2 regions of the Pseudochelatococcus sp. B33 genome follow, and region 2 is predicted to be linked to the other one. Evidence: predicted binding sites of a transcription regulator. Region 2 holds the regulator's gene; the other holds the start of a gene.

Region 1 (14,393 bases), on a different contig from region 2:
CGCCGTTCCCAGAACACCGCGCCGTCGAAGCTGAACACTTCCTCGCCGGCGCCGTTCAGCGCCCGGTTGCGGGTGCTGACGATGCCCCAGTCCGGACGCGAGGCGGTGGGGCGCTTGTCGGTGACCGCGGTGCGATAGGTCAGCACGTCGCCGGCATAGACCGGCTTCAGCCAGCGCAGGTTGCGGAAGCCGGGCGAGGGGCCGAGCCGGCCCACGGAAAGGCCGGCCTTCGCCGCCCGGCGCGCCTCGCCGGTCTGGTAGGCCAGCATCACCTTCATCCACACGGCGGCCGTGTGCCACCCCGAGGCGCACAGCCCGCCGAAATGCGTGCGCCGCGCCGCTTCCGGATCGGTATGGAAGGGCTGCGGATCGTAGGCGCCGGCGAAGCGGACGATCTCTTCGGCGCTGAAAAGGTGGCTGCCGATGACGGCTTCCTCGCCGACCGCGATATCCTCGAACCAGACGGCCGGGGGCCTGTCCGCCGCCGGCGCCTCGGGCGCGGCCTGCGGCGGCGCGGAAGGGGACGCGTTGCCGCCGGGGCGGTCGGCCGGCGCGTCGCGGCGTCCGAACATCACCCAGCAGGACTGCGCGTAGACCGCCTCGTCGCGCTGGTTGACGACGTCGAAGACGAAGCGCACGAGCCCCATCTCCGGCCTGCTGCGGGAGGGACGGGTCTCCGGGACGGTCTGGCGGATGCGCAGCGTGTCGCCGGGCAGAACGGGCCGCATCCAGCTTCCCTCGTCGACACCCGGCGACCCCATGCTGGAGGAATCGGCGAGGACGTGATCGTAAAACATGCGCATCGTCAGGGCGCATGTGTGCCAGCCGGAGGCGATCAGCTCGCCGACGAAGCTCTTCCGCGCCGCCTCCGGATCGGTATGCATCGGCTGGGCGTCGTATTCGCGCGCGAAGGCGATGATGTCGTCGGCGTTGACGGTGACGCCGCCGTAGACGGTCGTCGCCCCGGGGACGAAGTCCTCGAACACGTGGGTGGGCATCGTTGACCTCTAAAGCAGTCTGCGTTTGATCTGATCATCAAATTAAACGCAAGTTGCGGAAAACTATAAAAGCCAGAGAGGCTTGCACAGCAGGTGCTGTTTCAGCACCAATGCAAACCTCTCTAGCATGTCGTTACGTGCCGAAGGGACCCCCGTCTCTCCCTAACGACTGTTTGTTACACCAGCCCGGCGCCGGCGGCAAGGACCCCTGCGGCGAGCGCCAGTGCGGACACGCCTGTGATCAGCAGGCCGAAGCGGCGCGAACCCAGCGCCACGCTGTAGATGGCCTTGCCGACGATGTTGGCGGCGATGGCGAGCAGGATCGCGAGTTCGAGCGCGCCGTCCGACAGTCCGGCGGCCGGCGCGGCGTTCGCCTGTGTGGTCTGCGCCAGACGCGTGATCGACAGGATCACCGAATCGATATCGACGAAGCCCATGATCACCGACACCAAGATCATGCCCCGGTCGCCGAACAGCGCGGAGGCGACGCGCGCCGCCACGGTGGCGAAGGCGATGATCGCGGCGAGCTTCAGCACCGATCCGATCTCGAACGGGTTGTCGGCTTGCGGTGCGTCGGCGGCGGGGGACAGCTCTCCGTCCGCGGGTGCGCCGGCCGGGGCCGCGTGCGTGAGGGCGCAAAGCACGGCGGCGAGTGTCAGCACCAGCCCCGTGGCCGCGAGCGCCGGCAGGATGCGTCCCAGCATGGCCGGGGCGAAGATGACGACGAGCGCCGCGCCGCGCGCCACCGATACTGCGCTTGCCGCGAGCGCGCCCGATGCGATGGCGCGGATGTTGGCGCCGGGCAAGAGGGAATCCCGTGCCGACGTCAGCGCCACGGCGGTGGAGGAGACGAGGCCGCCGGCAAGCCCCGCGATGAGCGGCCCGCGCGTGCTGCCGAAGACCTTGACCGCCACGTAGCCGACGAAGGAGACGCCCGCGAGCGCGATGGCGAATATCCAGATCTCGGAGGGATTGAGCGCATCGTAGGGACCCATGGCGCGGTCGGGCAGCAGCGGCAGCACGATGAAGGCCATGGCGAGCAGGAAGATGGCGGAACGCAGTTCCGGCCAGGTGAGCCGCTGCACGAACGCGTGCAGACTCTCCCGGCTCGCCAGCAACGCCGTGAGCGCGATCGCCGCGCCGGCAGCCGCCGCCTGATGATCGAGCGCCGCCAGCACGCCGAGCAGGAACGTCGCCTGCCCGGCAACCACCGTGGTGACGCTGAAATCGTGCTGGGCCTCCGCCTCGCGCCATTTGAACGCGCCGAAGACCCCCGAGAAGGCCACCAGGGCCGCGCCGATCAGGATGGCGGCCGAGAAGCCGGGCGTTTCCGCGATGGTGCCGGTGAGCCCGCCCAGGAGGCCCGTGATACCGAAGGTGCGTATCCCCGCCGTGCGTGCGCCCGGCGCGTCGTCGCGCTCGCGCCAGTGCCGCTCGGTGCCCACGAGCAGGCCGATGGCGAGCGCGAGCCCGAGTTGGAAGAGCAGCGAGGACGCGTTCATCGCCTGAGCTGCCTTGGCCTGAGCTGCCTCGGCCTGGACTGCCTTGGCCTGGACTGCCTCGGCTTGGGCTGTCTTGCGAGCCGTCTCACGGTTCCACGTCCGGCGTGTCGCTGGTGACCAGCAGCTCCACCCTGTCGGCGGAGAAGACGGCCTGGCCGAATTCGATCGGCCGCCGGTCGCGGTCGACATTGACGCTCGTCACCGCCAGAACGACGCGGCCGGCGGCGAGGTTGAGCAGCGCCGCCTCCTCGCCCGTGGCCGGGCGGGCGGCGATGCGCGTCTCCAGCCGGCGGTAGTCGTCCACCCCGCAGGCGGCGAGCGCGGGCGTCACCGCGTTGTGCCGCCGGTAGGCATCCGCGAAGCCCGCGAAGCGCGGCAGCGGCAGATAGAGCGTGCCGCAGGAGACCGGCGTGCCGTCGGCGAACCGGCGCGTGCTCACGGCCGCCACCGGCGCATCGACCGCGATCGCCAGCGCGCGGGCGATGGCGGGCGTCGCCGGGATTTCCTCCGCCCGCAGCAACTCGCCGCCGGGCTGGTGGCGCTCGCGCGCCACGTTCTCGGAGAAGCGCGTGCGCGGGCCGATGGGGTAGGACAGCGGCCAGTTCTCCACGAAGGTGCCGCGCCCCTGCGCCGCCTTGATGAGGCCGCGCTCGGCGAGCGCCGCGATGGCCCGGCGTACCGTGTGGCGGTTGACGCCAAAGCGCGCCGCGAGCCGCGCCTCCGTCGGCAGTTGCTCGCCCGGCCCGAACCGCTGCGTCGCGATGTCGGCCTCGATCTCGTCGGCGATCTGCCGCCACGCCGCCACCCCCTCGCCGCGATAGAGCGGGGAAGGGTGGGCCATCTGGGCCGCGTCGTCATCCGATAGCGTCATCGGGCCTTCGTTCACATCCGTCATTGTCTCGCATCACCCGTGCATCCGGCCACAGGATACGCCGCCGGCCCCCTGTCACCAAATCTTCACTGGCAATCCTGGTCAACTTGTCTACAAATAGAGACAAATCGAGCGCCAGCACGCAAGCGTCAACCGCATGGTTTCCGATATGGCCGCTGCGTGCAACTGTCAAAAGCCGAAAAATGATTGAAAATGAGAATGATAGGCCAAGTATTGCCGCCGGCGTTGCGGCGCGGCAACGGATCATGGCCCTGTGCGCCGATGCGTCGGCCGCCGATCTCGGCGCGGCGCTGACGGCGCTCGGGCCTTTGCCGCCCGTCGTCGACCTGCGCCCGCCGGATGCCGGGCTCCTGATGGTACAGGGGCGCATGGGCGGCGACGGCGGGCCGTTCAACATCGGCGAGGCGACCGTGGCGCGCGCCGCCGTGCAAGTGGGCGGAGCAGCCACCGGCGACGCGGCTCTGGGCGAGGCGGCTACGGGCTTCGCATGGCATCTGGGGCGTGATCTCGCCAAGGCGCGCCTGGCCGCGGTCATCGACGCGCTGTGGCAGGACGAGACGCGCCGGGCGTCCGTCGAGGCGGCCCTGTCGCCGATCGCGCGGCGCATTGCCGAACGGGCGGCGCAGCGCGCGGCCGAGACGGCGTCGACGCGGGTCAATTTCTTCACCATGGTGCGGGGGGACGACTGATGGCCGGCGCCGATGGTTCCGTTCCGGGCGTCGGGCTCGCGGACGTCGCGACGAGCGCGCAGGCGGTTTTTCGCGTCATGGTCGATGTGCTGTCGCGTCCGGGCACGATCCGGCCGCTGCCGGTGAGCCTCGTGACGTCGGCGCCGCTGACGCCGGAACTCGCCGCCGTCGCCGTGACCATGGTGGATCAGGAGGCGCCGCTGTGGCTCGATCCGCCGCTGGCGCGCAGCGAGGCGGCGCTGCGTTTCCTGCGCTTCCATTCGGGCGCACGTCTCGTCGGGCAGCCGTCGCAGGCGGCCTTCGCCCTCGTCAGCGACGCCCTGTCCATGCCCGAGCTGCAGGCCTTCGCCCAGGGAACGGCGGATTATCCCGACAGGTCCACCACGGTCGTCGTGGCGGTGGACCGTCTGGCCGAGGCCCAGCCCGGCGCGCGCGGCGCGCTGGAGCTGGAAGGGCCGGGCATTCTCGGGCGGGCGGCGCTGTCCGTGGGGCCGCTGCCGCTCAACATCCGCACCCAGTTCGCGGAGAACCGCGCGCGCTATCCGCGCGGCGTCGACTGCTTCTTCGTCTCGCGCGGGCACGTCGCCGCGATCCCGCGCTCGGCAACGGTTTTCGGGGAGGGCTGAGCCATGTACGTCGCGGTCAAGGGCGGCGAGGCCGCCATCGACAACGCCCATGCGCTGCTCGCGCACCGGCGGCGCGGCGACCCGGCCGTGCCCGAGGTCGCGCCCGCGCAGATCGCCGAACAACTGACGCTCGCCACCGACAGAGTGATGGCCGAGGGCTCGCTCTACGACCCGGCGTTGGCGGCGCTCGCCATCAAGCAGGCGCGGGGCGATCTGGTGGAAGCGATCTTCCTGGTGCGCGCCTTCCGCACCACTTTGCCGCGCTTCGGCCAGTCGGTGCCGGTCGACACCTCGGCGATGGCGATCGAGCGGCGCATCTCCGCCACCTACAAGGACCTGCCGGGCGGGCAGGTGCTGGGGCCGACCTTCGACTACACCCACCGCCTTATCGACTTCCTGCTGGAGGCGGGCGCCGAACTGCCGCCGCTGCCTGAGGCCGATGCCGTCGGGCCGGAGCCCTCGCCCCGCGTCACCGATCTCCTCGACGGCGAGAGCCTGATCGAGCGCGAGACGCGCCCCGAGGACGAGGCGCCGGCGCCCGACATCACCCGCGATCCGGTGTCGTTCCCTGCAAGCCGGGCCGAGCGGCTCCAGATGCTGGCGCGCGGCGACGAGGGATTTCTGCTGGCGCTCGGCTATTCGACCCAGCGCGGTTTCGGGCGCACGCATCCCTTCGTCGGCGAGATCCGGTTCGGCGACGTGCCGGTGGAGTTCGTGCCGGAGGAACTGGGCTTTCCCGTGCCGCTCGGCCACGTCCGGCTCACCGAATGCCAGATGGTGAACCAGTTTCATGGGTCAGGCGACACGCCACCGCAGTTCACGCGCGGCTACGGGCTCGTGTTCGGCCAGTCCGAGCGCAAGGCCATGGCGATGTCGCTGGTCGACCGGGCGCTGCGGGCGAGCGAACTCGGGGAATACTCAGGCGCGCCGGCGCAGGACGAGGAATTCGTCCTCTCCCATTGCGACAACGTGCAGGCCACAGGCTTCGTGGAGCACCTGAAGCTGCCGCACTACGTCGACTTTCAGGCCGAACTCGACCTCGTGCGCCGTCTGCGCGCCGAACACGAAGCCCGGCATACGCGGGAGACCGCCGAATGAGCGCAGCCAGTCAGGTCACGGGCTACAACTTCGCCTATCTCGACGAGCAGACGAAGCGCATGATCCGGCGCGCCGTCCTCAAGGCGATCGCCATTCCCGGCTATCAGGTGCCCTTTGCCTCGCGCGAGATGCCCATGCCCTACGGCTGGGGTACCGGCGGCGTGCAGGTGACGGCGGCGATTATCGGCCGCGATGACGTGCTGAAGGTCATCGACCAGGGCTCGGACGACACCACCAACGCCGTCTCGATCCGCAAGTTCTTCGCCAGGACGGCCGGCGTCGCGACGACGACCAGCACGCGCGATGCGACCATCATCCAGACACGCCACCGCATCCCGGAGGAGCCTTTGCGGGAGGGGCAGATCCTCGTCTATCAGGTGCCGATCCCCGAGCCGCTGCGCTTTCTGGAGCCGCGCGAGACCGAGACGCGCCGGCTGCATGCGCTGAGGGACTACGGCCTGATGCACGTCAAGCTCTACGAGGACATCGCCCGCCATGGCCACATCGCCACCACCTACGCCTATCCGGTCGAGGTCGCGGGCCGCTACGTGATGGACCCGTCGCCGATCCCGAAGTTCGACAACCCGAAGATGCACATGAACCCGGCCCTGCAGCTCTTCGGCGCCGGGCGCGAGAAGCGCATCTACGCCGTGCCGCCGCACACGCCGGTGAGGAGCCTCGATTTCGACGATCACCCCTTCGCGGTGCAGCACTTCGACAAGCCCTGCGCGCTGTGCGGGGCCGAGGGCGTCTATCTCGACGAGGTGGTGCTCGACGACAGGGGCGGGCGCATGTTCGTCTGCTCGGATACGGATTTTTGCGAGGAGAGGCGGGCGCAGGGCTGCATCGGTGAAATGTCGCCGGGATGGAAGGATGCGCCCGCCAATTCCGCTCCTGCCAAGCCGCAGCCGGAGGTGGGCCATGGTGGCTGACGACGATCCGCCGCTGCTCTCGGCACGCGGGCTGACGAAGTATTACGGCGAGCGGCTCGGCTGCACCGACGTGAGTTTCGACCTGCACGAGGGCGAGGTGCTGGCCATCGTCGGCGAGTCGGGCTCGGGCAAGTCGACGCTGCTGTCGCTGCTCGCCAGCGAGCTTCCGGCGACGTCCGGTTCCGTGCATTACCGCTTCGGGGACGGCGTGACGCGCGACCTCGCCACGCTGACCGAGGCCGAGCGCCGGCATCTGCTGCGCACCGACTGGGGCTTCGTGCGCCAGGACGCGCGCGAGGGCCTGAGGATGGGCGTGTCCGCCGGCGGCAACGTCGGTGAACGCCTGATGGCCGTGGGCGCGCGCCACTACGGCGACATCCGCGCCGCCGCCCTCGACTGGCTCGGGCGCGTCGAGATCGACTCGCGGCGCATCGACGACACGCCGGACGGCTTTTCCGGCGGCATGCGCCAGCGGCTCCAGATCGCCCGCAATCTCGTCACCGGTCCGCGCCTCGTGTTCATGGACGAGCCGACATCCGGCCTCGACGTGTCCGTGCAGGCGCGCCTGCTCGATCTCGTGCGCTCGCTGGTGCACGGCATGGGGCTTGCGGTGATCATCGTCACCCATGACCTCGCCGTCGCACGATTGTTGTCTCACCGCATTATGGTGATGCGCAGGGGCCAAGTGATTGAGCATGGATTGGCGGATCAGGTTCTTGACGATCCGCGCGAGGCCTATACCCAACTTCTCGTTTCATCGGTGCTGGCGGCATGAGTACGCAACCCGTTGTCGTTCTTGATGATGTGTCGAAGAGCTTCACCCTGCACCTGCAGGGCGGCGTGCGCATCGGCGTGGTCGCGGGCGTGCGCCTGGACGTGGCGGCGGGCGAGTGCGTCGTGCTCGGCGGGCCGTCGGGCGCGGGCAAGTCCTCCATCCTCAAGATGATCTACGGCACCTACCGCTGCGACCATGGCCGCATCCTGCTGCACGACGGCGCCGGGGTCGTGGACGTCGCGGCCGCCACGCCGCGGCGCGTGCTGGCGCTGCGCCGTTCCGCCATGGGCTACGTCAGCCAGTTCCTGCGCGTCATCCCGCGCGTGCCGACCATCGAGATCGTCGCGGAGACGGCGCGCGAGAACGGCCTCGGCCCGGACGCGGCGCTGATGCGGGCGCGCGATCTGCTGACCCGCCTCAACGTGCCCGAGCGGCTGTGGGAGCTGCCGCCGGCGACGTTCTCCGGCGGCGAGCAGCAGCGGGTGAACGTGGCGCGCGGCTTCGCTGCCGAGCGGCCGCTGCTGTTGCTGGACGAACCGACCGCCTCCCTCGACGCCGTCAACAGAAAGGTCGTCATCGACCTCATCAATGAGCGAAAGCGTCGCGGTGTGGCCATGATTGGCATCTTTCACGATGAGGACGTGCGCGACGCGGTCGCCGACCGCATCATCGACATCCGCGGTTTCGCCGCGCCGCAGGCCGCCTGAACGGCGAGTAAGACAAGAAGAAGATCGTTCATGACAACCGACAGCCTCGTCCTCGAAAACGCCTCCCTCGTTCTGCCCGACCGGGTGGTCGAGGGCGGCTGGATCGCCGTCGCCGACGGCGTCATCGCCGAGATCGGCGAGGGGCGCGCGCCCGAGCGCGGCCAGGACGTGGGCGGCGACTATGTCATCCCGGGGCTGATCGAGCTGCACACGGATCATATCGAGAGCCATTTCATCCCGCGCCCGCACGTGCGCTGGCACGCGCTGAGCGCGGTCATGGCCTATGACGCGCAGATCGCCGCGGCCGGCATCACCACCGTGTTCGATTCGCTGCGCGTGGGCTCCGACTTCGACCTGCAGGCGCTCGACAACGACGACCTGTGGCGGCTCTCCGCGGCGCTGGCGGAGGCGAAGGAGGCGGGCCACCTGCGTGCCGAGCACCGCACGCACCTGCGGTGCGAGATCTCCTCCGGCGACGTGCTGGAGCAGGCCGAGGGCTTCGTCGCGCGCTATCCCGTGCACCTGATGTCGCTGATGGACCACACCCCCGGCCAGCGCCAGTTCCGCGATATCAGCATCTGGAAGCTCTACTACATGGGCAAGACCGACGCCTCCGACGAGGAGGCGAGCAAGCTCATCGCCTGGCGTCTCGACCTGCACGAGCGCAACGCCGAGCGTCACCGCCAGGCGCTGGTCGAGTTCGCCCGCAAGCACGGCGCGGTGCTGGCGAGCCACGACGACGGCACCCATGAGCATGTCGCCCAGGCGGTGGCGGACGGCGTCGCGGTGGCCGAGTTCCCCACCACGCTGGAGGCGGCGCAGGCGTCGCACGCGGCCGGCATCCAGGTGATGATGGGCGGCCCCAATGTGGTGCGCGGCGGCTCGCACTCCGGCAACATCGCCGCCGAGACGCTGGCGCGCGATGGCATTCTCGACCTGCTGTCGTCCGACTACGTGCCGGCGAGCCTGCTGATGGCGGCGTTCGACCTGCCGCGGCGGGTGCCGTCGATCACGCTGCCGCAGGCGCTCGCGACCGTCACCGCCAACCCGGCGCGGGCGGCGGGGCTCGACGATCGCGGCGCGCTCGCCGCCGGGCGGCGGGCGGACATCGTGCGTGTGCATGTCGCCGGCGGCGTGCCCGTGGTGCGGGAAGTATGGCGCGAGGGACGCAGGGTGGCATGACGCAGGACGGCGGGGCTCAGGGCGGCAGGGCGCAGGACGGCAGGGCTCCTGGCGCATTCGTTTGCATCGTGGGGCCGAGCGGCGCCGGCAAGGACAGTCTGCTGTCTCACGCCCGCAAGATGCTCGCCGACGATCCTGCCATGGTGTTTCCGCGCCGTCTGGTGACGCGCGCCAAGGATGCGTCCGAGGATCACGACACCATCACCCAGGAGGCGTTCGACGCCGGCGTGCGCGACGGCGCCTTCAGCCTGCACTGGCAGGCCAACGGCCTGAGCTACGCGCTGCCGATGGAGGTCAAGCAGGCGGCCGAGGCGGGCAAGGTGGTGGTCTGCAACGTGTCGCGCGCGGTCATCCCCGATGTCCTCGAACGTTTCGCCCGTGTCTATGTGGTGCTGATCACCGCGCCGCCGACGGTGATCATGGAGCGCCTGCGCCAGCGCGGACGCGAGTCGGGCGCGAGCATCGCCGCGCGCATGGAGCGCAGCAAGCGCCTCAGCGCGGTGCTGAACCCCGACCTCACCATCATGAACACCGGGCCGGTGGAGATCGGCGGCGAACGCCTGTCGGGCTTCCTGCGGCGCGTGGCCGAGAGGGGCGCCGCCGTCGGCGAGCGTGTGTAGGGCGTCCGGGCCGGCCTTGAAAGCGCGGGGCGAATGGGTCATCCTGCCGCGACCATGCCGGATGTGTCGGGCCCGTGCGGCTTGCTGACCGGCTGGACCCCGCCCGAAACGGACCGGTGGAGAAAACCCGATGACTTTCGCATTTCTTCGCCGTTTGGCGATTCCGGCTGTCGCTGTTCTCGCCCTCGCCCTCGCGCCGCCGGTTGTCGCCCAATCGCAAAAACCCTTCGAGCGCCGCGATCTGGCGAGCGAGGCCGTGCGCTTCGATTCCGTGTTGCGCGCGCGGGCTCAAGCAGCCGATCTGAAACGGCCTGTCGCCCAATTGCGCAAGGACCTCGCGGCTGCGCAGGGTCGCGGCGACACCGCGCGGGCACTCCAGCTCGCGAGCGCCGTTCTGGTGCACGAGCCGGCGGTTGCCGCCGACTGGCTCACCTATGCGCGGCTTTCCGCCGCCCTCGACACCGACGACTACGCGGAGCAGCAGCGGCTGCTGCGCAACGCGCGGGTCGCCGCCTACGCCGGCTTCCAGCACGCGACGAGGCCCGCCGACAAGGCTGAGGCGTTGGTGGTGCTGGGCGAGGTGCAGATCAACGCCTCGCTCTTCCGCCCCGCGCTCGACGCCTACCGCGCCTCCCTGGCGCTGGTGGACGATCCCGCCGTACGTCAGGTCTATGACGAACTGCGCAGCCGCTACGGTTTTCGCGTCATCGACAACAGCGTCGACTCCGACGCCGCCTCGCCGCGTGCCTGCTTCCAGTTTTCGGAGCGGGTCGCGGCGGGCGTGGACTTCGCGCCCTTCGTCGCCGTGGCGGGCTCCGCCAACGCGGCGGTGACGGCCGAGGACCAGCAGATCTGCGTCGATGGCCTCAGGCACGGCGAGCGCTACGCCATCGTGCTGCGGCAGGGCCTGCCGGCCGCCTCCGGCGATACGCTCTCCCGCAACGCCGACTACGAGATTTTCGTGCGCGACCGCGCCCCGTCCGTGCGCTTCACCGGCCGCAACTACGTGCTGCCGTCGAGCGGGCAGGAGGGCATCCCGCTCGTGTCCGTCAACACCGAGGCGGCCGAGATCGACATTTTTCGCGTCGGCGACCGCAGCCTGCTGCCCACCATCCGTGACGGCGGCTTCCTCGACCAGCTCGGCCGCTGGGTGATCGACACGCTTGCGGGTGAGCGCGGCGAGAAGATCTGGAGCGGCACGCTCGCCACCCGCTCGCCGCTCAACGCCGACGAGGTGACGGCCTTTCCCGTCAACGAGGCCATCGGCGAGCGGCTCTCGCCCGGCGTCTACGTGCTGACCGCCCGGCCGGCCGGCGGGCCGCCGGCGGACGAGGATTACAGCCAGCGCGCCACGCAATGGTTCGTCGTCTCCGACCTCGGCCTCACCGCGCTGTCGAACGCGGGCGGCCTCAGGGTGCTGGTGCGCTCGCTTGCCTCCGCCGCGCCGCTCGCCGGCGCGGAGCTGAAGCTCGTCGCCCGCAACAACGAGGTGCTGGCGAGTGCGGCGAGCAACGACCGCGGCGAGTTCACCTTCGACGCCGGCCTCGGCCGCGGGCAGGGCGGGGCGCGGCCCTCGCTCCTCGTCGCCACGACGCCGCAAGGCGACTACAACTTCCTCGATCTCGAACAGGCGCCCTTCGACCTGACCGATCGCGGCGTCGCCGGGCGCGCCGCGCCGGGTCCGCTCGACGCGCAGGTGTTTTCGGAGCGCGGCGTCTACCGCACCGGCGAGACCGTCTACGTGACCACACTGCTGCGCGATGCCTCCGGCAACGCCGCCGCCGGCCTGCCGGTGACGCTCGTCGCGCGCCGGCCCGACGGCGTCGAATACCGGCGCGCCGTCGTCGCCGACCAGGGGCTCGGCGGGCGGGCGTGGTCGCTGCCGCTGCTCGCCGGCGCGGCCCACGGCACGTGGCGGGTGCAGGCCTATATCGACCCCAAGGGCGAGCCCGTGGGCGAGACCACCTTCCTCGTGGAGGACTACCTGCCCGAGCGCATCGACGTGAAGCTCGCGCCGCAGGCGGAAGAGCTCGCCTGGGGGACGGACGCGGTCGTCGATGTCAGCGCCGACTTCCTCTACGGCGCGCCGGCGGCGGCGCTCGCGGTGAGCGGCTCCGTGACCGTGCAGCAGGCGCGAGAATCCGCCGTTTCGGGCCTTGAGGGCTATCGCACCGGCATCGACGACGAAGCGTTCGAGAGCGTGTTCGTCGAACTCGCGGACGGCGTGGTGACGGATGCGCAGGGCAAGGCGCGGCTGACGGTGCCCGTGCCCGAGGTCGCCGCCTCCCGGCCGATCGAGGCGCGCGTCGCGGTGCAGGTAGCGGAAGCGGGCGGGCGGGCGGTCGAGCGCACGGTGACGCTGCCTATCCTGCCGCAAGCACCGGTGCTCGCCGCCAAACCGCTGTTCACGAACCTGTCGGAGGGGGCTCAGGCGGGCTTCGACGTCGTGGCCGTCTCGCCCCAGGGCGCGCGCCAGGCGGGCAGGGCGCGCTGGACGCTGTCGCGCATCGAGCGCAATTATCAGTGGTACAACCGGGGCGGAAGCTGGTCCTTCGAGACCGTGACCAGTACGCGCCGCGTCCGCGACGGCGAGATCGAGCTTGCCGCCTCGGGCGGGCCGGCGCGTATCAGCGCGCCCGTCGAATGGGGCCGGTACCGGCTTGAGATCGTGTCCACCGAGGGCGCGGCCGAGCCGGTGAGCGTGACGTTCTCCTCCGGGTTCGGCGGCGACGCGACGGCCGACGTGCCCGACCGTCTCGACCTGACGCTCGACAAGGCGGCCTATGCGGCCGGCGACACGATGACGGTGGCGCTGAAGCCGCGCTTTTCCGGCAAGGTCACGCTTGTCGTCGCCAGCGACCGCCTGCATGAGGAGCACCTCGTCGATGTCACGCCCGACGGTACGACGGTCAGCCTGCCGGTGAAGGCCGAATGGGGGCCGGGGGCCTATGTGGTCGCCTTCGCCCACCGTCCGCTCGACGTTGCGGCGCGCCGCCAGCCGGGCCGGGCACTCGGGCTCGCGTGGTTCTCCGTCGACCGGCAGGCGCGCACCCTCGGCGTCGAACTCGATGCGCCCAGGGAGGTCGAGCCGCGCCGGACCCTGTCCGTGCCGGTCAGGGTCGACGGCCTCGCGGCGGGCGAGGAGGCGTTCGTCGCGGTTGCTGCGGTCGATGTCGGCATCCTCAACCTGACGCGCTACGAGCCGCCGCGCCCCGACGAGCATTTCTTCGGCCAGCGGCAGCTCGGCACCGATATCCGCGACCTCTACGGCTTCCTGATCGACGGCATGCAGGGCACGCGCGGCGCGATCCGCTCCGGCGGCGACGGCGGCGCATTGCAACTCGAGGGGTCGCCGCCGGCGCAGGAACCGCTGGCGCTTTACTCCGGCGTGGTGAAGGTCGGCGCGGACGGCGTGGCGCATGTCGATTTCGACATTCCCGCCTTCAACGGCACCGTGCGGTTGATGGCGGTGGCGTGGGCGCAGGGCAAAGTGGGGCAGGCGAGCGCCGATGTCGTGGTGCGCGATCCGGTGGTGGTTTCCGCCAACCTGCCGCGCTTTCTCAACGCCGGCGACACGTCGCATCTGTTCCTCGCCGTCGACAACGTCTCGGGCGAGGCGGGCGACTACCGGCTGTCGCTCGCGACCGAGGGGCCGGTCGTGGCCGACGACTTCGCGCTCGCCGATCCCGTCCGGCTGGAGAAGGGCGGGCAGGCGGCCTTCTCCGTTCCCCTCGACGCATCCGGCGTCGGTCAGGCTGCGGTGACCGTGGCTATCACGGGGCCGGGCGTCGAGGCGGCGCAGATCGTGCAGCAGACGCTGCGGCTCGGCGTCGGCGCGGGCTCGCGGCCGCTCACCCGCCGCACGGTCAAGGCACTGGCGCCCGGCGAAACTGTCAGCGTGTCGCGCGATCTGCTGGCGGATATCGTGCCCGGCACCGGCGTCGTGTCGCTGTCCGTGTCGCCGCTCGCGGCGCTCGACGTGCCGGCGCTGCTCGCGGCGCTCGACCGCTTCGAATACACCTGCACCGAGCAGACGGTGAGCCGCGCGCTGCCGCTGCTCTATGCCGCCACGCTGCACCGGTTCGGCGTGCTGCCGGAGGACGCGGATACGGAACGGCGCGTCGGCGAGGCGGTGTCGCGCGTGCTGTCGCGGCAGGATTCCAACGGGTCCTTCGGGCTGTGGTCGGTGGGCGGCGACGACCTGTGGCTCGATGCCTACGTGGCCGATTTCCTGACGCGGGCGCGCGAGGGTGGCCATGATGTGCCGCAGACTGCCTTCACCCAGGCGCTCGACCGGCTGCGCAACGCGGTGGTGAACAGCACCGATTTTCCCGACGGCGAGGGCGAGGCGCTCGCCTACGCGGCCTATGTG
Region 2 (14,393 bases):
GGCCTCCGCTTCCTCGCCGGTGCCGATATCGAGGCGGTTGATCTTCTTGCCGTCGGCGCCGACGAGGCGGGCCTCGAAGGTCGCGCCCTCGACGGTCGCCAGAAGCGCGACGAGCGACCAGTACTCGCGCGAGACGAAGGTCTCGATCTCGCGCTCGCGGTCGCAGACGAGCCTGAGCGCCACCGACTGCACGCGGCCGGCCGAGCGCGCGCCGGGCAGCTTGCGCCACAGCACCGGCGACAGGTTGAAGCCGACGAGGTAATCGAGCGCGCGGCGCGCCAGATAGGCATCGACCAGCGCCTGATCGATCTGGCGCGGATGCGCCATGGCCTCGGCGACGGAATCGCGGGTGATGGCGTTGAAGGTCACCCGCTCGATCGGCAGGTCCTTGAGCAGCTTCTTCTGCGCCAGCGCCTCGACGACGTGCCACGAGATCGCCTCGCCCTCGCGATCGGGGTCGGTGGCGAGAATGAGCTTTTCCGCGCCCTTGACCGCGCGGGCGATCTCGGCGACGCGCTTGGCGCCGCGGTCCTCCACCTGCCAGACCATGGCGAAATCGGCTTGCGGGTCGACCGAGCCGTCCTTGGGTGGCAGATCGCGGATATGGCCGAAGGAGGCCAGAACCTCGTAGTCCGCGCCTAGGTATTTGTTGATCGTCTTCGCTTTGGCAGGCGACTCGACGACAACGACTTTCATGATTCAATCCCCGATGGCTGACGCGACGATTGCACTTGAGTTTTGTGCAACGGGCGCGATAAGTGGGGGCAAAAGGCTGCACAAGTCAAATGCTGACACGCACCTTTCTCGCAAAAAATGCGCCAAGCGAACTTATTTCAGGCCGGGACCAAGCCTATTCGACCATGTTCCCCCGCAGGCGTCAAACGATCGGCAGGCACGGCCCTATGCGCCGCCTGCACTGGCTGAACCGCTTCCTGCGGGCGGCGATCCCGTGCGTCGTCGCCTACGGGCTGGCGGCGCACCTGATCCTGCTAGCCTTCGCCACCACGGTCATGGCAATGGGATCGCAGGGGCGCGCCGATTCCATCGTCATCGCCGCGCGCGGCGACGTGCAGGTGGCGATAAGGCTGGCGACGGTGCTCTGCCGTCCCGGGGCGGCATGGTCGGACGCGTTCGATGCCGGCGAACACACCAACCCGGACCGTGCACCCGCTCGCCTGTGCTGCGGCATATGCGCGCTGCAGGGCGCCGGCCTGCCCGGACCGGCGGGCGCCTATGCCCTGCTCACGCCGGAGTGGCGCCGCGCGCTCGCCCTTGGCGATATCCGCGAGGCCCCGCGCCTCGCCGCCCCGAGGCTGTCTCCCCCGGCACGCGGGCCGCCTGCGACCTGACCACCCATTCACCGCTTTTCGATATTGTGATCAAATGGATGGCGCAATGCCCCCTGTCGGGAAGGGGCGCGCCCTGGAGTGAGAGACATGACCCTCAAGACCATTCTTCCGATCCGCCGCCCGGCTGCGCCGGTGCTTCGCGCCTCCCTGTTCGCCCTGATGCTGTCGCTGCCGGTCGCTTATGCGCCCGTCGCCCAGGCGCATGAAGGGGCGCATGAGGCGCCGGACGCGCACGGGGAGGCCGTCACCACCTCGACGGGCCTGACGATCGAAGCGCCGTGGTCGCGTGCCACCGCCACGGGCGCCCGTGTCGCCGGCGGTTATCTGGTGCTGATCAACAAGGGCGACAAGGACGACGTGCTGCTGTCCGGCTCGACCGACATCTCCGAGAAGTTCGAGGTGCACGAGATGGCCGTCACCGACGGCGTGATGCGCATGCGCAAGCTCGACGACGGCCTGCCCGTGAAGGCGGGCGAGAGCGTCGAGCTGAAGCCGGGCGGCTATCACGCCATGTTCATCGGCCTGAAGCGGCCGCTGAGGGAGGGAGAGACCTTCACCGCGGACCTCGTGTTCAAGGAGGCCGGCACGGTGCCGGTGACGTTCGCCGTGCGCAGCCTGGGCGCGCGCGACGCCGGGCATGGCGGCGCGGAGCACAAGGAAGGCGCTCCCGCGGAAGGCGCTCCCAAGCATTGAGCCGGCTGCGGCAGCCGGTCCGCTTCCCAGATCCACGCTTCCGGCCTTGGGCCGGTCGCGTGCGGGCTCGGTCCGGTCTCAATGAGCCATACGCATTGAGGCCGGGTATCAGATGCGCCGCGCGGAGGGGATGAAGCGCAGGGTGAAGATGCGCCCTGCCACGGAACTGCCGAACGACGGGCTGAAGTTCAGCGGCGTGCAATCGAGGAAGGCGTCGGCGATGGATTGCAGGAACGCCCGCGCGCGGGCGTCGTTCTCGCCGAGCCGTGAAAAGGTGATGCGTGGCGGCCCCATGAGGCTGCCGTCGCGCCGGAAACTGAAACGGGCGGTGGCCGTCAGGCCGTCGGAGCCGCCCGGCGGGTTCCAGCACGCAACCAGCGCCGGGCCGATGTCGCGCGGCGTGTTGACGACGGGCGAGGCCGTCTGAGCTACAGCGCCGGAGGCGGTAGCGCCAAGGAGCAGACCGGACCAGATCAGGATTTGCACGGACCTGCGTGCAAGGGCAGGGCCAATTCGCCAGCGCATTTCTCGTCTCCGTCGCATGCTGAAAATCTAGCACGTGGACGGTTCAGCGAAAAGCTCACCCGTCCGGCGACGTTTCACCTTGCAGCGAACTGCATGACGGGCTGGCGACCTCACGTCTCGTCGCCGTCGTCAACATGGAGGCCCCGGGCTGCAATGTCAGTGGCCGTGCGCAACGCTGCGGCCCTCAATCCTCCCCGTTGGCGACCGGCTCTCCCCCCTTGCACAGGAAGCGCTTGGCCGACAGCACCACGCCCCTGTCCCGCGTGCCGACGGCGGCGATGTCCTTGTCGGCATAGGGGATGACGTCGAGAACGTGCTGGATGACCGCAAGTCGCGCGCGCAGCTTGTCGTTGCCGCGGATGACGGTCCACGGCGCATGGGGCGTGCTGGTGAATTCGATCATGCGGTCGAAGGCGCGGGAATAGGCATCGAAGCGCGGGATCGCCTCGTAGTCGATGGGCGACAGCTTCCAGCGCTTGAGCGGGTCGTGCTGGCGGGCGTGCAGGCGCGCCATCTGCATCTCGGGGCCGATGGTCAGCAGGATCTTGACGATCCTGATGCCGTCGTCGGTCCACAATTTCTCCACCAGCGGCGCCTCGTGCAGGAAGCGCTCGGTCTGCGCCGGGGAGCAGAAGCCCATCACGGCCTCGACGCCGGCGCGATTGTACCATGACCGGTCGAACAGCACGATCTCGCCGGCGGCCGGCAACTCGCACACATAGCGCTGGAAGTACCACTGCTGCGCCTCGATGTTCGACGGGCGCGGCAGCGCCACGATGCGCACCGAGCGCGGGTTGAGGTGCTGGGTGAACCGGGTGATGGCGCCACCCTTGCCGGCGCCGTCGCGCCCCTCGAAAACGATCACGAGGCGTTCGCCCGAGTCCCGCGCCCAGGTCGCGAGCTTCAGAAGCTCGATTTGCAGCTTGCGCAGCTCGCGCTTATAGATCTTGCGCGCCAGCTTGTCGTCGTAGGGAAATCCGCCCGACCGCAGGGCCGCGTCGGCGATGGGCGCCGGCAGCTCGGGGGCATCGATGTCGAACTGCGACAGGATGTCGTGCGTGTCCTGCGCGGCGGCCTCCCGCGATGCGTGTTTCTTATGGTTCGCCATGTGCCGTCTCCCTGTCATGAATCGAATGGCATCATAGCGAGTTAGGAAGGAAACTGACAATTTGGCGCCTCTGGCATGGGCGTTTGACGGGGGCGGGATACGGGTATGGAGTTGAGCGCACGCGCGATCGCCATTCGGTCGGCACTGGTGGTCTGCACCATCTTCATCGTGATCGGTTTCTTCCAAGGCACGCTTTCCTGGCCGGTGCTGGTCGCGTGCGTGCTCGCCGTTCTGGCGGTGGGCGGGCTGTTCCGCGACCGGCGGCCGCTGCGCGGCCGGCTGCCGCCCGACCGGGTCAAGCCGGCGGCCTCCGAACCGGTTGCCCCTCAGTCCCTGCTCGCCGCGCTGCCGGATCCGATCGTGCTGATCGACCGGCGCGGCATCGTGCTGAACCTCAATCCGGCGGCGCGGGAGCTGTTTCCGCTTCTGGTCGAGGCGCGGCCGCTCGCGTTCATCGTGCGCGCGCCCGCCGTGCTCGAGGGTATCGAGACGGTGCTCCACGGCGGCGCGGCGGTGAACGCCGAGTTTCGCGAGCACGGCGCGGTGGAGCGCACGCTGGAGGCGCATATTGCGCCCGTGCTCGCCCCAGCGGCCGCGACGGCGCCGGGTCATTCACATGCGCATTCGCGTTCGCAGCCGCAGGGCGCGGTGCTGCTGATTCGCGATCTCACCAGCGCCCGGCGCCTCGAGCACATGCGCGTCGACTTCGTGGCCAACGCGAGCCACGAGCTGCGCACGCCGCTCGCCTCGCTCATCGGCTTCATCGAGACCCTGCAGGGGCCCGCGCGCAACGACGAGCCCGCGCGCGAGCGGTTCCTCGCCATCATGCGCGATCAGGCCCAGCGCATGTCCCGGCTGATCGACGACCTGCTGTCGCTGTCGCGAATCGAGATGAACCTGCACGTGCCGCCGAGCGAGGTGGTCGAGGTGGGGCTTCTGGTGCGCCATATGATCGAGACGCTCGCGCCGCTGGCGCAGGAGCGCGGCGTCACGCTGGCGCTGGAGCAGCCGCCCGGGCCGCTGTTCGTCATCGGCGACAGGGACGACCTGCTGCGGGTGATCGAGAATCTGGTCGAGAACGGCATCAAGTACGGCCAGAACGGCCGCCGGGTCGACGTGACGATGCAGACGGTGGAGGGAGCGAAGCGCGGCGAGCAGGAAGTGATGGTCGAAGTGCGCGACTACGGGCCGGGGGTCGCGCCCGAGCATCTGCCGCGGCTGACCGAGCGATTCTACCGCGCGGACGTCGCCCACAGCCGCGAGAAGGGCGGCACGGGTCTCGGCCTCGCCATCGTCAAGCATATCGTCAACCGCCATCGCGGGCGCCTCGAAATCGCCAGCCGCCTCGGGGAAGGGGCGTCGTTCACCGTGTACCTGCCCGCGATCAGCAATCACGGCGCCGACGACTGAATTCCACAGCTCTTCCATGCGGCCGCTTTCATGGGCCTGGCGGTCGTTTGCGCCGGGTGTCATACGACGCTAATCTGTTTTGCCGGCGCAGCAGCCGTCGCACCTCCACCGGCGGCGCATGTCGCCGGAGCGTGGAATCGTTGAGACGCCGGCGGTTATCGGCAGTGCGGCGGCCGCAGGCGGCGCGGCGGAGACGTCAGGGATGTCCGCTCCGGTTGTATTGTGTCATTGAAGCGTCATTTGTGTGTCATAAAGAGAGCGTGTTCGACCGTTTAGGCTTCCTGCCTGTTATCCGGGCATGCGCTGCCCCGGCGGATGGGCGTTGTGTCGGTTTTTTGTTTTTTATTCTGGAGGCGTTCTGTGAAGTTTTCCCATCTTTATGCCGCCGCAGGCATCGCCGCCGCCGCATTCGCCGCCCCTGCTTCCGCGCAGACCGTGACCGGCGCTGGCGCGAGCTTCCCGGCGCCCATCTACGTGAAGTGGGCTGAAGTCTACAACAAGGAAACCGGCGTTCAGATCAACTACCAGTCGAGCGGTTCGGGCAACGGCATCAAGGCGATCAAGGGCAATACGGTTGCGTTCGGCGCCTCCGACGCGCCGCTTTCCGGCAAGGATCTCGAAGAGTCCGGCCTCGTCCAGTTCCCGACCGTCATCGGCGGCGTGGTGCCGATCATCAACCTGGAAGGCATCGAGCCCGGCGTGCTCACGCTCGATGGCGACACGCTGGCCAAGATCTTCCTCGGCGAGATCAAGCAGTGGGACGACGCCGCCATCAAGGCGCTGAACCCGGACGTCACTCTGCCCTCGACGGCGATCGCCGTCGTGCGCCGCGCCGATTCGTCGGGCACGACCTTCGCCTTCACCAGCTACCTGTCGGAAGTCTCGGCCGACTGGAAGGGCAAGCTCGGCGCCGGCACCACGGTGCAGTGGCCCGTCGGCCTGGGCGCGCCGGGCAATGACGGCGTCGCCAACAACGTTGCCAAGATCGCCGGCTCGATCGGCTATGTCGAATATTTCTACGCCAAGAAGAACAACCTTTCCTACGCCAAGCTCAAGAACAAGGCGGGGAAGGTCGTCACGCCCGAGACGGCGTCATTCCAGGCGGCGGCCGGCAACGCGGACTGGACATCGGCTCCCGGGTTCGGCGTGGTTCTCGTCGATGAGCCCGGCGACGAGTCCTGGCCGATCACGGCCGCGACCTTCGTGCTCGTGCACAAGGACCCGAAGGACAAGGAGCAGGTCGCGGCCGTTCTGAAGTTCTTCGACTGGGCGTATGCCAAGGGCGCTCCCTATGCGGACGAGCTCGCCTACATTCCGCTGCCCGACAGCCTGACGGACCGAATCCGCGCGGCGTGGGCGGCCGAGGTGAAAACCAACTGAGCTGCCGCTCGTCCCGGCGGCAGGTTCGTGACATTGACGAGCCGATGATATAGGGGGGTGCCATCGGAGCGCCCCGTTTTTGCCCGCTCGTCGCACTGGCCTCAGGCCTTTGCCACGGCTCCCGCCGCCGGATCTGTCGCGCCTTCCGCCCGACAGGGGCCGCATGCGGCGGCGCTGTCGTGCGGCGGGCCGACGAGTGCTTTTTTCGCGCACAGGCAAAGAGTTATGGCCGACGTTGCAATCAAGGACGTATCCCACGCTGGCGATGGGATAGGGAACCGTTCGCGGATCCTGGACAAGTTCAGGCGGGGGGACAGGTTCTTCTTCTATCTGACCCGAACCGCAGCGCTTCTGGTGCTGGGACTGCTGTTCGCCATCGTCGTGTCGCTCGCATACGGCGCGTGGCCGGCGCTCAGCCATTTCGGGTTCAATTTCTTCGTGTCCCAGTCGTGGGACGCCAATGCCGAGGAGTTCGGCGCGCTGGCGACGATCTACGGCACGCTGGTGACGTCGCTGATCGCCATGCTGATCGCCGTGCCCGTGGGGCTCGGGATCGCGGTCTTCCTCACCGAGCTGTGCCCGCCGATCCTGCGCCGGCCCATCGGCATCGCGATCGAACTGCTCGCCGGCATTCCGTCGATCATCTACGGCATCTGGGGCTTTTTCGTCTTCGCTCCGTTCCTGCAGCAGACGCTGCAGCCGTTCCTGATCTCGCTGTTTGGCCCGGTGCCGGTCCTCAACGCGGTTTTCGCGGGTCCGCCCTACGGGCTTGGCACGCTCACCGCCGGCCTCATCCTGGCGATCATGGTGCTGCCCTTCGTCGCCTCGGTGTCGCGCGACGTGTTCGAGACGGTGCCGCCCGTGATGAAGGAGGCTGCCTACGGCCTCGGCTGCACGACCTGGGAAGTGGTGCGCAGCGTCGTCATCCCGCACACCCGCGCGGGCCTCGTCGGCGGTGTGATGCTCGCGCTCGGCCGCGCGCTGGGCGAGACGATGGCGGTGACTTTCGTCATCGGCAACGCCAAGCAGATCTCGGCCTCCATCCTGCAGCCCGGCACGACCATATCGGCGACGATCGCGCTCGAATACGCCGAGGCTTCCGAGGGGCTCTACCGTTCGTCGCTGGTGGCGCTGGGCCTGATCCTCTTCATCATCAGCTTCATCGTCCTGGCGGCAGCGCGGCTGATGCTGGCGCGCCTCAACAAGCTGGAGGGCTGACCATGGCGCTCTACGCCGCGCGCAGGCGCTCCAATCGCATCGCCATGAGCCTTTGCACGGTCGCGGCCCTGTTCGGCATGCTCTGGCTGGTGCTCATTCTCGCGGTGCTTGTCTGGCAGGGGCTGGCCGGGCTGTCGCCGCACGTGTTCACGGAGATCACGCCGAGCATCGGCAGCACGGGGGGCGGCCTGCTCAACGCCATCATCGGCTCGCTGATGATGGTGTTCTTCGCCGTGCTCATCGGCACGCCGCTCGGGCTTCTGGCCGGCACGTACATGGCGGAATACGGCCGCTATGAAAAGCTGACGAACGTCGTGCGCTTCATCAACGACATCCTGCTGTCGGCGCCGTCGATCGTCATCGGCCTGTTCATCTACGAAATCCTGGTCGCGCCGTTCGGCACCTTCTCGGGCTGGGCGGGCTCGGCGGCGCTCGCCGTCATCGTGATCCCGGTCGTGGTGCGCACCACCGAGGACATGCTGCTGCTCGTGCCGAACCAGTTGCGCGAGGCGGCGGCGGCGCTCGGGTTGCCTCGGTCCATCATCATCAGGCAGGTCGCCTACAAGGCGGCGCTTGCGGGGATCGTCACCGGCGTGCTGCTGGCGGTGGCGCGCATCAGCGGCGAGACGGCACCGCTGCTGTTCACCGCGCTCAGCAACAACTTTTTTTCGACTTCGATGTCACAGCCGATCGCCAGCCTGCCGGTCGTGATCTACAACTTCACCAAGACGCCTGACGAGAACATGCAGCAGCTTGCGTGGACGGGCGCCCTGTTGATCACCTTCACGGTTCTCGCGATGAGCATCGCGGCTCGGGCTCTCTCCACGAGGAGGACGAAATGACAATCCAGACCGCCACGTCCCCCGGGCCGCCGGCGATCCCCGCGGGCCCGCTCACCGAAAAGGTCTCGGTCCGCAACCTCAAGTTCTACTACGGCAGCAACCTGGCGCTGAAGAACATCAACCTGCCGTTGTACGACCGGATCGTCACGGCCTTCATCGGCCCGTCGGGTTGCGGCAAGTCCACGCTTCTGCGCGTGCTCAACCGCATGTACGACCTCTATCCCGGCCAGCGGGCCGAGGGCGAGGTGATGGTCGACGGCCGCAACGTGCTCGATCCCGGCCAGGACGTCAACGCGCTGCGCGCGAAGGTGGGCATGGTGTTCCAGAAGCCGACGCCGTTCCCGATGACGATCTACGAGAACATCGCGTTCGGCGTCCGCCTTTACGAGAGCCTGAACAAGGCGGAAATGGACGAGCGGGTCGAGTCCTCCCTGCGCCGCGCCGCGCTGTGGGAGGAGGTGAAGGACAAGCTGAACGTCTCCGGCCAGAGCCTTTCGGGCGGGCAGCAGCAGCGTCTATGCATCGCGCGCACCGTCGCGGTGAAGCCGGAGGTGATCCTGTTCGACGAGCCCTGCTCGGCGCTCGATCCGATTTCCACCTCGAAGGTGGAGGAACTGATCGACGAATTGCGCGAGGACTACACGATCGCCATCGTCACGCATAATATGCAGCAGGCGGCGCGCGTGTCTCAGTTCACAGCGTTCATGTATCTCGGCGAGCTGGTGGAATTCGCGGAAACGACGAAGATCTTCACCGCGCCGAACGATAAGCGGACGCAGGATTATATCACCGGCCGTTTCGGCTGATCGCTGGGATCGGGCGGCGGGGTGCTGTCCATTCTGGCCTTTTGAACGGGATGTGTGGTCATGCCTGAGCATATCGTGACGTCATTCGATGCCGATCTCGAACTCTTGCGCAGCAAGATCGCCGAGATGGGCGGCATCGCGGAGAAAATGCTGGACGATTCGACGCGTGCGCTGGTGCGCCGCGACGTCGCGCTCGCGCGCCAGGTCATCGATGCGGATGCGAGGCTCGACGGCCTGCAGCACGAAATCGAGGAACACGCGGTCGCGACCATCGCCCGGCGCCAGCCGGTGGCCATCGACCTGCGCGACCTCGTGTCCGCCATTCGCGTGGCCGGCGACGTGGAGCGCATCGGGGATCTCGCCAAGAACACCTCCAAGCGCGTGCTCGCCATCAGCAACGAGGCCCATCCGGCCAAGATCGTCGGCGGCGTTCAGCACATGAGCGACCTCGTGCAGGCGCAGCTCAAGGACGTGCTCGACGCCTACGCCCAGCGCGACGAGCAGAAGGCGCTCGATGTCTGGAACCGGGACGACCGCATCGACGCGCTCTACAATTCGGTCTTCCGCGAGCTTCTGACGTATATGATGGAAGATACGCGCAACATCACCTTTTGCACGCATCTGCTGTTCCTGGCGAAGAACATAGAGCGCATCGGCGACCACACCACCAATATCGCCGAGACCATCTATTACCTCACCACCGGCGAGACGCTGTCGGGCGAGCGCCCCAAGGGCGACACGACGAGCTTCGCGACGGCGGAAAAGCTATGATCGCGGTCGGCCGAGCCGGCTGACGCGCAAAACCATGTTTCCTTCTCCGATGTCCGGAGGGTATGCAGATCTTTGAACACGTGATGTCTCGCGCCCCTGCGAGCGGTATAACGAGGATCTTATGGTGGGACCGCGCATATTGATCGTCGAGGACGAAGAACCGCTGGCGCTGCTGCTGCGCTACAATCTGGAAGCCGAGGGCTATTCTGTCGATAGCGTGGCGCGTGGCGACGAGGCCGAGATACGCCTGAGGGAACAGGTTCCGGACCTCGTGCTGCTCGACTGGATGCTGCCGGGGCTTTCCGGCATCGAGCTGTGCCGGCGGGTGCGCGCCCGGGGCGATACGGAGCGGCTGCCGATCATCATGCTCACCGCCCGCGGCGACGAGGGCGAGCGGGTGAGGGGGCTTGCCACCGGCGCCGACGACTATGTCGTCAAGCCGTTTTCGGTGCCGGAGCTGCTCGCGCGTGTCCGGGCGCTGCTGCGGCGCACGAAACCCGGCCATGTCGCCACCCTGCTGCTCGCCGGCGACATCGAGCTCGACCGCGAGACGCGCCGTGTGCGCCGCAACGGCCGCGAGCTGCATCTGGGGCCGACCGAATTCAAGCTGCTCGAATTTCTGATGCAGAGCCCGGGACGTGTCTTCACCCGCGAGCAACTGCTCGACGGCGTCTGGGGGCACGACGTCTATATCGACGAGCGCACCGTCGACGTCCACGTGGGACGTCTGCGCAAGGCGATCAACCGTCCGCGCAGTCCCGATCCGATCCGCACCGTTCGCGGCGCGGGCTATGCCTTCGACGAGACGTTTGCCCGCGCCGAATAGGCGGGGCCGTGGCCGCCGGCGCCGCTTCTGCCGGTGCGGTGTCCGCTGAAACGGCAAAGCCTCCCAAGTTCCTCGGGAGGCTTTCTCTATCTCGGCAGTGATGTCGTCGGGCCGACCTGCTCAGGCCCGCTTGCGGTCCCGCCGGCGTTCGAGAACCGGCTGATAGGCGATGCCGGCGTGGTGCGCGCAATAGGGCATACCCGTCACCGAGCGTGCGCCGCAGAAGCGGAAGCTCGGCGAGGTCGGGTCGCCCACCGGCCAGCGGCACATATATTCTCGCAGGTCCATGATGGTGACGCGCTCGGAGAGCGGCACAACGACGCTTTCCCGCGCTGCCGGCACCACCTGCGGAGCGATTTGAGGCACCGCCTGCGGAACGACTTTGGCGACGACATCCTCGGCCGGCCCGGCAACCGCACGAGCGGCGGCGAGGGCGGTATTGCCGAACGTCTGGGCCTGCGGCGGGGGGTCGGCTGGCGGGACGGCGGGAGCCCGGGGGGCGGGCGTGACCGCCGCCGGGGCCTTGCGCACCGGGCGAGGGGTCGCGGCCACCGGAGCCTTGGCGCGTCCGGACAGTCCGAGACGATGAACCTTGCCGATGACCGCATTGCGGCTCACGCCGCCGATCTCCGTCGCGATCTGGCTGGCGCTCAGGCCATCGCTCCAGAGTTTACGCAGTTGCTCGACACGTTCATCAGTCCAGGTATTACCAGGATCGCTCATCATCATGCTCCATTCCACCCCGCGTCGCACGGAATCCTCCATCCCGCCCCAAACGGCAGATCGCCGGGCGCAACGTTCACCTGAGAGGAAACGCTGGGTAGGAGGCAGCCAAACGACATCTCGTGGCCGTCACCCGGGAAACTACAATATGGCGCGACTCTCCTGCAAGAGTCGCGCATGCTTTCGCATGCATTTTCCCACAGGAGAAGTCGTAAACAATTCTTTGACAGCGCAGAAATTGCTGTGAATGCGGGCAATTTCAAGGCGCGGAGGCGACGATCGCGCAAAAAATCCCGCCCGAAACCTCCTGGGGGACGGATTTCGTTCCGGTTTTCGGCCTGCCGGCCGATATCGGCGGATCGCCGCCCGCCGGCAGGGCGGCGGCTGCGGCCTTTGCGCGCAGTGCTGCCCTTGCGGGGAATGCCACCATCCTGCCGCGCGGCTCAGATTCAACTTGAAACTGCCTGCCGCGGCCGCTAAGTTATACAACATGCCGTCCCGTGGGGCGGCTTTTTCCATTGCGCCGTTCGCATTCGCCGGGCTCTGATGGGTGCTTGCCCTCCGGTCTTCCGTCCCGGCTCCCGAACCCGGTGCCGATCCGGTTTCCCGATCCCCGGCCCGGATCGTTTGCGGCGGATGCGTGCCACGCCGGGGCGTGCCGCGTGCGTGGCGCGCGTGCCGCTCTCACGTTCTGGAGTAACAAGCTGTGACGTCGCCGATTTTGCCGACCTATGCGCGGGCCGATGTTGTATTCGAGAAGGGCGAGGGTGTCTGGCTCGAGGCGCGCGGCGGCGAACGATATCTCGACCTCGGCTCCGGCATCGGCGTCAATGCGCTCGGCTACTCTCACCCGCATCTCCTGGCGGCGCTCGAGGAGCAGGCGCACAAGCTCTGGCACGTATCGAACCTGTTCCGGATACCCGCAGCCGAGACGCTGGCCCAGCGCCTCGTCGACGCGAGCTTCGCCGATACGGTGTTCTTCACCAATTCGGGCGCGGAGGCGCTGGAGGCCGCCATCAAGACGGCACGCAAGTATCAGGCCGTCAGCGGCCATCCGGAGCGTTTCCGCCTCATCACCTTCGAGGGCGCGTTCCACGGGCGCACGCTGGCGACCATCGCCGCCGGCGGGCAACAGAAGTATATCGAGGGCTTCGGTCCGAAGGTCGAGGGGTTCGACCAGGTGCCGCTGGGCGACTGGGAGGCGCTTGCCGCCGCCATCACGCCCGAGACGGCGGGCATCCTGATCGAGCCCGTGCAGGGCGAGGGCGGCATCCGCCCGGTTCCGCCGGCCGACCTGCGCCGCCTGCGCCAGATCGCCGACGATCACGGGCTGCTGCTGCTGCTCGACGAGGTGCAGTGCGGCATCGGCCGCACGGGCAAGCTCTTCGCCCATGAGTGGGCCGGCATCCGCCCCGACATCGTCGCGATCGCCAAGGGCATCGGCGGCGGCTTTCCGCTCGGGGCGATGCTCGCGACCGCGGAGGCCGCCAAGGGCATGACGCTCGGCACCCATGGCACGACTTTCGGCGGCAATCCGCTGGCGACGACGGTGGGCAACGCCGTGCTCGACATCATTCTCGCGCCGGGCTTTCTGGAGGACGTGCAGGCGCGCTCCGGGCTGCTGCGCCAGCGGCTGGCGCAGTTGAAGGACAGTCATCCCGACGTGATCGAGGAGGTGCGCGGCGAGGGGCTGATGCTCGGGCTGAAGCTCAAGGTGCCGAACGGCGAATTCGTCAAGCGGGCGCTGGAGCGGCGGCTGGTGACGATCGCGGCGGGCGAGAATGTCGTGCGCCTGCTGCCGCCGCTGATCATCAGCGAGGACGAGATCGGCGCGGCGATCAACGGGCTCGATGCCGTCGCCGCCTCGTTCGATGCGCCCCATGAGGTGGAAAAGACAGAAAGTAACCCAGAATGACGCAGGGCAGCGCAGCATTGGCCACCACGATCTCGAACAGTGCCTCGGGCACGGGCGTGCGCCATTTCCTCGACCTGACCGATTTCGCCGGCGAGCAGTTGCGCGAGATGCTCGAACTCGGCAAGGCGCTGAAGGCGCGCCGGGTCAGGGGCGGGCCGCAGCAGTACCGGCCGCTGGACGGGAAGGTGCTGGCCATGATCTTCGACAAGCCGTCGACCCGCACGCGCGTGTCGTTCGACGTCGGCATCCGGGAGCTGGGCGGCGAACCGCTCATGCTCACGGGCGCGGAGATGCAGCTGGGGCGCGGCGAGTCCATTCCCGACACCGCGCGCGTGCTGTCGCGTTTCGTCGATGCGATCATGATCCGCATTCTCGACCACGCCGCCATGCGCGAGCTCGCCGAATTCGCCACGGTGCCGGTGATCAACGGCCTCACCAAGCAGTCGCATCCGTGCCAGATCATGGCCGACCTGCTGACGTTCGAGGAACATCGCGGACCGATCGGTGGCCGGACGGTGGCCTGGACCGGCGACGCCAACAACGTGCTCACCTCCTGGGTGCATGCCGCCGCCAAGCTTGGCTTCAACATCGCCATCGCTACGCCGGCGGAGCTGGCGCCGCGCGCCGATCTCGTCGAATGGGCGCGGCGCGAGGGGGCGAACGTTCTGCTTACGCGCGATCCGTTCGAGGCGGTGAAGGGGGCCGATGCGGTCATCACCGATTGCTGGGTGTCCATGGGCGACGACGACGAGCGCTACCGCCACAACCTGCTGCGGCCGTATCAGGTCAACGACAGGCTGCTGGCCGCCGCCAACGAGGGCGCCGTC

What was found. The regulator PhoB, encoded in region 2, activates phosphate uptake and scavenging genes when phosphate is short. The targets are predictions, from matches to a motif close to TGTCATNNANCTGTCAT.
Region 1: phnF (phosphonate metabolism transcriptional regulator PhnF) is a predicted target of PhoB. The motif match lies at 3,445-3,461, and genes of this name have one in related genera.

Annotation. Positions count from the first base shown of each region.
Region 1 is NZ_JBSEFH010000007.1:46,700-61,092, forward strand. Features, by position in the region: gene ACUSIJ_RS09180 (MaoC family dehydratase) at 1-998, opposite strand, end outside; gene ACUSIJ_RS09185 (MgtC/SapB family protein) at 1,175-2,500, opposite strand; gene phnF (phosphonate metabolism transcriptional regulator PhnF) at 2,586-3,371, opposite strand; gene phnG (phosphonate C-P lyase system protein PhnG) at 3,575-4,081, shown strand; gene phnH (phosphonate C-P lyase system protein PhnH) at 4,081-4,707, shown strand; gene ACUSIJ_RS09205 (carbon-phosphorus lyase complex subunit PhnI) at 4,711-5,805, shown strand; gene ACUSIJ_RS09210 (alpha-D-ribose 1-methylphosphonate 5-phosphate C-P-lyase PhnJ) at 5,802-6,737, shown strand; gene phnK (phosphonate C-P lyase system protein PhnK) at 6,727-7,512, shown strand; gene phnL (phosphonate C-P lyase system protein PhnL) at 7,509-8,219, shown strand; gene ACUSIJ_RS09225 (alpha-D-ribose 1-methylphosphonate 5-triphosphate diphosphatase) at 8,250-9,401, shown strand; gene phnN (phosphonate metabolism protein/1,5-bisphosphokinase (PRPP-forming) PhnN) at 9,398-10,021, shown strand; gene ACUSIJ_RS09235 (alpha-2-macroglobulin family protein) at 10,152-14,393, shown strand, end outside.
Region 2 is NZ_JBSEFH010000023.1:34,742-49,134, forward strand. Features, by position in the region: gene topA (type I DNA topoisomerase) at 1-696, opposite strand, end outside; gene ACUSIJ_RS22320 (hypothetical protein) at 903-1,349, shown strand; gene ACUSIJ_RS22325 (copper chaperone PCu(A)C) at 1,437-2,042, shown strand; gene ACUSIJ_RS22330 (hypothetical protein) at 2,151-2,567, opposite strand; gene ppk2 (polyphosphate kinase 2) at 2,752-3,675, opposite strand; gene ACUSIJ_RS22340 (ATP-binding protein) at 3,781-5,085, shown strand; gene pstS (phosphate ABC transporter substrate-binding protein PstS) at 5,401-6,465, shown strand; gene pstC (phosphate ABC transporter permease subunit PstC) at 6,691-7,683, shown strand; gene pstA (phosphate ABC transporter permease PstA) at 7,686-8,525, shown strand; gene pstB (phosphate ABC transporter ATP-binding protein PstB) at 8,522-9,331, shown strand; gene phoU (phosphate signaling complex protein PhoU) at 9,392-10,102, shown strand; gene phoB (phosphate regulon transcriptional regulator PhoB) at 10,227-10,928, shown strand; gene ACUSIJ_RS22375 (GcrA family cell cycle regulator) at 11,049-11,651, opposite strand; gene ACUSIJ_RS22380 (acetylornithine transaminase) at 12,358-13,566, shown strand; gene argF (ornithine carbamoyltransferase) at 13,563-14,393, shown strand, end outside.